Regions from separate parts of the Kurthia populi genome, predicted to be linked through region 1. Evidence: riboswitches for the same ligand, from Rfam matches in the RefSeq annotation. Region 1 holds a riboswitch; the other holds the start of a gene.

What was found. A riboswitch is a leader RNA that binds a small molecule or an ion and turns the genes downstream of it on or off. The one in region 1 is predicted to bind FMN.
Region 2: another riboswitch for FMN. It lies ahead of ACFSY7_RS06100 (ECF transporter S component); the one in region 1 lies ahead of ribE (riboflavin synthase).

The regions. Positions count from the first base shown of each region.
Region 1 covers NZ_JBHUOR010000136.1:36,724-41,156, reverse strand. Annotated here, with positions in the region: gene ACFSY7_RS17225 (hypothetical protein) at 9-380, opposite strand; gene ribH (6,7-dimethyl-8-ribityllumazine synthase) at 738-1,205, opposite strand; gene ribB (3,4-dihydroxy-2-butanone-4-phosphate synthase) at 1,198-1,818, opposite strand; gene ribE (riboflavin synthase) at 1,830-2,459, opposite strand; FMN riboswitch at 2,624-2,739, opposite strand; FMN riboswitch at 2,854-2,969, opposite strand; gene ACFSY7_RS17205 (hypothetical protein) at 3,233-4,021, shown strand; gene ACFSY7_RS17200 (hypothetical protein) at 4,054-4,433, shown strand, end outside.
Region 2 covers NZ_JBHUOR010000033.1:37,438-41,870, forward strand. Annotated here, with positions in the region: gene ACFSY7_RS06090 (ATP-binding protein) at 1-1,290, shown strand, start outside; gene ACFSY7_RS06095 (GNAT family N-acetyltransferase) at 1,314-1,697, opposite strand; FMN riboswitch at 1,862-1,995, shown strand; gene ACFSY7_RS06100 (ECF transporter S component) at 2,171-2,755, shown strand; gene ACFSY7_RS06105 (hypothetical protein) at 2,810-3,028, shown strand; gene ACFSY7_RS06110 (biotin transporter BioY) at 3,175-3,729, opposite strand; gene ACFSY7_RS06115 (LysR family transcriptional regulator) at 3,849-4,433, opposite strand, start outside.

The DNA of each region.
Region 1 (4,433 bases):
ACCCTCCATTAGTCATTTGTCCAGTCATCATCGCTCATAAATGACTCGGCTAAACTTTGTTTTTCTCGTACAAACTCATGAATGGTCCGTAAAAACATATCCATGAGGCGTGGACCTAATATATCATTAAACCACAAGTAGATTTCATAATCATCGGTGCCATATGGCGTCGCATTAATAAAAAACGTTGTATCACGCTCCTTATTATGTACGATGTCGATATCAAACTGTGTAATTTCAAAATGCTCCGCTCGGATACCTAAACTCGTTAAATCAATTTCAACTTCTGTCGACCACGTATCGTACTTGTCCCCGGTTTCTCGGTTCATCAAGCAAACTTCCGTATTCTCTAGTAAATGTTGTAATGAATAATATTCCATATGACTACCTCCAATTCATTTGATATTGTTTTCATTATACATGATGGAAATTTTTTTACATAATAGAACACTTCAATATGTTTGTAGTCTTGTCTTTAGAGCTCTTTCCTTTATTTTCTTTCATATAATAATTCTTCACAGCAAAACTATTACTAGCTTTTATTTTTTATTTGCTTACTAAGTTCTAAGAGATTTTAAAGGAATACAAAGAAGACAAAAACGGACATTCATATTACAATGCCCGTTTTTTTGTGTTTCTTCTATTATATTATATAGTCAATTTTCTAAACTTAGATTATTGCATCCATTCTTTTGACGTATATCTTTAATTAGCTATTAAACGTAACAAGAATTATATTATTTTAATAATGTTGTTAAGTTTGCCATTTCAATTGCAGATATTGCCGCATCATATCCCTTATTACCAGCTTTTGTGCCCGAACGTTCAATTGCTTGTTCAATCGATTCTGTTGTCACAATACCAAAAATAACGGGTATACCAGTTTGTAATCCAACTTGCGCAATACCTTTTGCTGCTTCATTACATACATAATCATAATGTGTTGTAGAGCCACGAATAACCGTACCTAAGCCAATTACTGCATCATACTCGCCTTTTTCTGCTAATTTTTTTGCAATAAACGGCACTTCAAATGCTCCTGGCACCCATACCGTGTCAATATCTTTATCTTCAACACCATGACGTAAAAGCCCGTCCATTGCCCCATCAACTAATTTTGAATTAATAAATTCATTGAAACGACCAACAACGATTCCGATTTTTAATCCTGTACCTACTAATTGTGCTTCGATTGTTTTACCCATGTGTAACCAGCTCCTTTTGTTGTTTTACATATTCGACTAATTGCTCAATAGAAATTAATGGACAGTTCATCATTCTTGAAATGCGTTCAAGCTCTGGCAGGCGTGCCATATGACCATCTGCACTCATGATTTCACAAATAATGCCGGCTTCCTTCACACCTGCAAGCTTCGCTAATTCAACGGCTGCTTCAGTATGACCGCGGCGTTCTAACACTCCGCCATCTTTTGCAATGAGCGGAAAAATATGGCCAGGACGACGGAAATCTGTTGGCTCATCACTACTAATCATTTTTTCAATTGTTAGCGCACGTTCAAATGCACTAATCCCTGTTTCGGTTTCTTTATAATCAATACTTACTGTAAAAGCAGTACCATGATTGTCTGTATTATTCGTAACCATTGGTGTAAGTTTTAGTTTTTGAGCAATCGATGTCGAAATTGGCGTACAAATCAAACCTTTACCGTATGTAGCCATCGCATTGATTGTATCTGGAGTCACATAGTCTGCCAATGCAACAAAATCGCCTTCATTTTCACGATCCTCATCATCAACAACAATAATCATGTTACCTTTTAGTAATTGTTCAAGTGCCTCATCAATTGTATGTAGCATGTCGTTCCCTCCTAATAGCCATGATGCGCTAAAAAATCGCGTGTTAATGGCTTCTGTTTAGCTGTCAGTTTTTCGACGTATTTTGCAATTACATCATTTTCAACATTAACAATAGCACCTTCTCGCTTTTTGCTAAAAATCGTTTCCGCATAGGTGTGAGGAATAAGTGATACCGTAATTCTGTTTTCACGAACATCAAAAACCGTTAGACTTGTACCATCGATTGTAATCGAGCCCTTTGGAATACAGTAATGTGTCAGTTCAGCATCCATTCGTAAATCAATATAAACGGCATTTGATACTGTACGTTTCTTCGCAATGGTTGCGGTACCATCAACATGACCCGAGACAATATGACCACCAAATCGACCATTTGCCTGCATGGCACGTTCTAAGTTAACACCATCACCCGATGCTAGCTTTGCAAGACTTGTTGCATGAAAGGTTTCCGGCATGACATCTGCTGTAAAGGCTATTGATGTAAAAGCTGTCACCGTTAGACATACACCATTGACTGCAATACTATCGCCAATATGCACATCCTCTAACACTATCTTTGCCGAAATCGTTAATGCTAATGCTTGTTGCTGTCTAGAAACTTTTTGCACGGTCCCAACTTCTTCGATAATTCCTGTAAACATCGCTCATTCTCCTTTCTAAACCAAATAAATTGGTTTTATCGGATAAATGAATAGAGGGGTACTACGAACAAACTTTTGGGCATTTAAAAAAGGAACCTCACGTAATAGCGGGGTTCCTTGATTTATGCGTCGACAAACAAGCGTACAATTGTACGCTTTTTCTGCGCATTCTTCTCTCATCCAGACTATACTGTCGGCCCTGGAGTTCCACCAGATCCTGCTCGAAAGCTCGCGGGCTATAACCGCCGATTGGGAATTGCACCCTACCCCGAAGAATTGCTATGTAGTTTTAAAATTTAAAAATCCCGTCTGGTATTCTAACCAAGCGGGGTTTACATTTTACGATGCTCAAATAAACCATAGTGAAACGCTGCTGCGCACCATCGTCATGCATCGATTCCTTCTCTCATCCAGACTATACTGTCGGCTCCGGAATTTCACCGAATCCTGCTCGAAAGCTCGCGGGCTATAACCGCCGATTGGGAATTGCACCCTACCCCGAAGGAAGTTATTCATTTATGGGATTGATTGTAGCATTAATTTTTTCATTTGACTACTAAAAATAAAAATTCAGAAAATTAAGGTCTTATTTTTTCCTAAAATCTATATTTTATTTTTTAGTACGATTTTCTAAAACAATTTGACCTATAAATGCAAATTATTTTACGCTCTCTATTTTTTAAACCATTTTATTTATTAATTAGTTTATTTCATTTAAAAAATATGGTATTATAGATAAAAATAACCATAAATATAAAAGAGTATTTTAGACTATGATATTACCATTTATTCCACTAATTGTTGCAGGAGCTGTTGCAGCATCAACAGCTGTTGCCGGTAAAAAAGGATATGATTCATTCCAAAATATGAAAGAAACGAAAGAGCTAGCTGAAAATTTAGAAAGAAAATATAAGACTGCTTATAAAAAATTTGAAGAAAATCGAGATGATACGAATCGTCAATTTGAAGACTATGGAAAGTTAAAATTAGAAATTTTAGATACAACGATGAAAGACTTTGTAAATTCATTCAAACAAATTAAAAATATTAACTTTAAAGGAGAAACAGTTATAGATAATTTTGTTTCTAGCAAGGTTTTAGATTCGTTTGTCTTAAATATTGAAAAGCAAGTAATCCAAGCTGGACAAGTATTAACTGCTGGTGTAGCTTCTCTCGCAGGAAGTGGATTAGCTGCAATGGGGGCTGTAGGTGCCACGACTACATTTGCTGCCGCTTCTACTGGTACAGCCATCCCATCATTAAGTGGCATTGCCGCACAAAATGCTACACTAGCGTTCTTAGGGGGAGGATCTTTAGCCACTGGTGGTTTAGGAATTGCTGGAGGAACTATGGTCTTAGGTGGCATTGCAATTGCACCTGCGCTGGCAATTGGTAGCTTAATTTTCGCTTCTACTACTGAAAAAAAATCAGAAGAAATGTATCAAAAGGAAGCTGAAGTAAATACAGAAGTGGAAAAATTAAACGCAGCTTCAAATGCTAAGGCATGTAATATCCTTCAAGAAAAGTATGGTATTGATGAAAAATACCGAGTGTATTTATGAAATTCTATATTAAATTGTAAGGAGGCATTGATATGAAAAAACTTTGTATCATCGCAGCAACTACTGCTGCTCTTTTATTACCGACAACTACTGCTTCTGCAGCGATTAGCACGAAAGCTTATCAACCATCAACAAATTACTCACAATATTTTTATAAGGAATATGATAAAAAAGGCAATCAACTTCATATTTGGCGTGACAAATTAGTAAAAACAGGGCCAATGAAGGGCGCTTGGCAAGATTTAACGCAAGGTGATGTTTACACTGATTATTCTTACGACAAAAAATATGGACTGACAGCAGCTGGTGGCTCAAAGCATAATTTTGAATATGGCAGCTTCAAATTTTGGGACCTACTTCCACCTACTGTTCGTAAAAACCAAACTGGGAAATTACAAGGGAGCGATTTTAG
Region 2 (4,433 bases), on a different contig from region 1:
GCCATTCACCGTACGACCGAGCAGACGACAAAAATTGTTTTCTTAGCAGCAGCGATTGCGCTCGTTTTGACGACGCTATTTACGTTCTTCCTATCATCGCGTATTACACGTCCGCTACGAAAAATGCGTGAAGCGGCGTTTGATTTAGCGAAGGGGAAATTTGATACGAAGGTGCCCGTTTTTCAAAACGATGAGATTGGGCAGCTTGGCACAGCCTTTAACCAAATGGGTCGTCAGCTAAAACATCATGTTGAAGTCATTAATCAGGAGAAAGAACAACTCTCAAGTATTTTGACGTCAATGACCGATGCGGTAATTACGTTTAATAAGGACCGTACTGTGTTATTAAGCAATCCACCAGCGGAGCTATTGCTACAAGATTGGTTCCTAAATAAAGGCAGCGATAGTGAAAAGCCACTACCAATTGAAATCTATCATATGCTTGACCATGTGCTTGAGCTTGAGGAGCAGTTAGAAGAGGAGCTTGAAATTGATAGCGTGTATTACATCATTTCAATTAGTCCTCTTTATAGTGCGAGCAATAAGGTACGCGGCGCGGTAGCGGTCATTCGTGATCAAACGGAAGAGCATCGCCTTGAAAAACTGCGTTCCGATTTTATTGCCAATGTATCGCATGAGCTACGAACACCGATTTCGATGTTACAAGGCTATGCAGAGGCAATCGTTGATGACATCGTGCAAGATGAGCAAGAGCAAAAGGAAATCATCCGTATTATTTACGATGAATCACAGCGCATGGGCCGTCTTGTAAATGATTTACTGGACTTAGCACGTATGGAATCAGGGAATATTACATTATATGAAGATGTTTTCCCAATCAATCCAACCTTTGAGCGTATTACGCAAAAATTTGTGCAGCGTGGTCGTGAAAAAAATATTGATGTATCGTTTGAATCTACGTTTACGAATGAGGCGACGCTACTTGTCGACCAAGACCGCATTGAGCAGGTGCTGACGAATTTAATCGATAATGCTATTCGCCACACGCCAAATGGTGGGCATGTGAAGGTGCTTGTTGACCAGCAAGTGAACTTTGCGCGTATTCGCGTGCAAGATGACGGGGCAGGAATTCCAAAAGAGGACTTGCCGTATGTCTTTGAGCGCTTTTATAAGGCGGATAAAGCACGTACACGCGGCAAGGCGGGCACAGGACTTGGGCTTGCCATTGCACGTAATATTGTCGAAGCACATAAAGGTCGTATTTTAGTTGAAAGTACGGTCGATGTAGGCACGACATTTATATTCTATTTACCATTAGAGCAAATATAAAAACACGAGTAGCGACAAAATCGCTACCCGTGTTTTTTTATAATTTTTTTTAAATGCTCAGAGCCAGTCTGTGGGAAATGTCGCCGTACATACACTTCCTTAAAGCTGAATTTCGTATAATAATGCGGTCCTTGAAAGTCGAATGTCGATAGCGCCATAAACTGACAGCTCTTTTGACGTGCCAGCGCTTCCGCTTCTACTAAAAGCGTTTCACCATATCCTTTTTTGCGGTAATATTCATCAACGATTAAATAAACAATTAGCATCCACTGACCGAAAATCTCGCCCGCAAGCCCGGCAATGAGCTGTTCGTTGTCGCAAATTGTAATTGTAAAGTCACGCTGTGCGCTTCGGTCAATAAAGTGATCATTATGCGCACGTAATTTTTGGTGAATAGCCTCACGCATGGCACTATTTTCTCCGATTGAAATAAACGGGTTTATTCAATTACCTCGCGCAAGGTATACCCGAAAGTTTAAGTCTTAAAAAAAATTATCTCGAATTTAAAGTAGTTGCACTTTACAAATTCCAAGTTGTTATGTATGATAAAAGTGTAAAAAATAATAATATGATTCATCTTCGGGGCAGGGTGTAATTCCCGACCGGCGGTAAATAAACAGTATTGTTTAAAGCCCGCGAGCCGTAAAACGCTGATTCAGTGAGACTCTGGAGCCGACAGTATAGTCTGGATGGGAGAAGGTGAAGGTACAGCACTTAAACGAGCAATTTTGCTTATTAAGTCGCTTATTTGACGATGCCTTATTCTCCCTTATGTTGCGACTGCACATAAGGGTTTTCTTTTATAAATGGCAACTACAAGTAAGTAAGCTGCATCTTTCCTTTTTGTGAAGTGAATCGCACAAAAGGAGTGCTTTGACAAATGAAAAACACGAAATTACAAAAAATGACAGCTGTTGGGATGCTGTCAGCAATCGCAGCATTACTCATGCTGTTCCAATTCCCACTACCACCGTTTCCAGCCTTTTTGCAAATTGATTTTAGTGACGTGCCAGCATTGCTTGCAACCGTTACATTAGGACCCGTAGCCGGTATTGGCGTTGCGTTCTTTAAAAATGTCATCAATTGGTTTATGCAAGGAAGCCCAACAGGTGTACCAGTTGGACATATCGCAAACTTTGTAACAACGTTATTATTCATCATGCCAGTGTACTTCATCCAACGTCGTATGAAATCGAGAAAGGGTTTAACATTCGGTTTAGTGACAGGAACAGTAACAATGGCAGTAGGCATGAGCTTACTAAATTACTTCGTATTTATGCCGATGTACAACTATTTCCTAAACATGCCTGTTGATACAGGTGCTGTTTTAGTGAAATCAATCGCAATTGGGATTTTACCATTTAATATTTTAAAAGGTGTTATCCTAACAGTTGTTGTCATGGTGTTATTTAAAGTGTTACACACATGGATTGAAAAACAACAACGCTTGCACTTAAGTAAATAATCAAAAAGAGAGTCGTTACTACGGCTCTCTTTTTTACATAATGGGGGAATTCGCTTGGTAACCGGTATACGCTATAGTTTACTAGTGGGACTTATTCTTTTTATTGTTGTTGATGTGTTTTTAGAAAAACCGCTTATTACTCAATCGATTGAATGGATCGTCTTTGTTGTGCTGCTCTTTTTAGCGGTAGAGGCATGGATAAAGCATTATCGTTTCATTACCATTGCCTTCATGGTGTTAGCGCTAGCGCTTTTCTTTTTAAAATTAGTGTAACGAAAAACGAGGCTGGGACAAAACACAACATTTTCCTTTTTTAGTGTTCGCAACGAAAAACCGGAACCGCGCTACCGCGCAATTCCGGTTTTTCTTATGCTCATATGAACGGTTGTTTGTATACATATGTCCCAGCCTCTTTTGTATTAAACCGTTTTCGTTTCAAGCAAACGGATTTTTACTAAGCGTTCACGTACAATCGCGCCCACCCAGCCGGCAATAACGGCTTTTAGTAAGCCTACAATGATAAATGGTACCGTGCCTGACAGTACGGCTTTCATCCATGTTAAATCTGCCAGTACTTTTAGCCAAGCTGTCCCAAAGGCGAGTGTAATAACCATACCTAAAATATTAGCGATAATGGCCTGTGCTTTTGAATAACCAAACTTTTTAAAGTAAAGTCCCATCGCCAGTGCTTGCACGATAAAGCCGGCAATATAGCCACCTGTTGGCCCTAAAATAATGCCAATGCCTCCAGTCATACCGCTAAAGACCGGCAAGCCGATAGCACCAAGTAATATGTAAAGTAGTACGGATAATGTGCCATAGCGTAGGCCTAGAATTGTGACCGCTAATCCGACGGCTAATGTTTGGCCGGTAATCGGAATTAATGGTAACGGAATCGTCAGCTGTGCGAAAATCGCAATAATGGCGGCAAATAGTGCGGAAACAATCCACATTTTTAATTTATGATGTTGCATAAACGACACCCCTTCGTTTGGAATGACTTTATCATAGCGAAAGAGAACATTTTCGTCAACCTTTTTTTATTATAGGTTTACTAAAAAGAGTTCAACTACATCGTAGTTGAACTCTTTTTTTAAGATGGCTGCTGTTTATCGAAATAATCAAAAATAAATTGTTGGAACGCTTTTGCCGCAGGAGACAAATAACGCCCCTCAGACCAAGCCATACCGATAATTCGCTCAGCATTCATGCCTGTAATATGAAGCTTTGAAATGCCTTTTTGGTTAATTTCAAGGCCATCCGGTAAAATCGAAACGCCAAGACCTGCAATAACAAAGCCAGCCACCGTCGACACTTCATCGCCTTCAAATGTAATATGCGGCTGAAACTTCGCTTGCTCGAATAAATGATCTGCTTGTAGGCGTAAGGCATAGCCAGGTTTCATTAAAATAAAGGATTCATTCGCAAGCTCGTGAATTGTAATGCTTGAACGCTTGGATAATGGATGGTCGCTTGGGACGATGGCGAATAATTCATCGCGCCATAATTCGGTCCAGTGAATTGGTTTTGGCACGTCCATTTTCGCCATTAAGCATAAATCTAAATCGCCTGATAATAAATGCTTCAATTGTAAATGTGTATAGTTTTGCTTCAATGAAAAATGAATATCTGGATGCTTCGTTCTGAAAAGACGAATTAAATCCGGCACAATATTTGT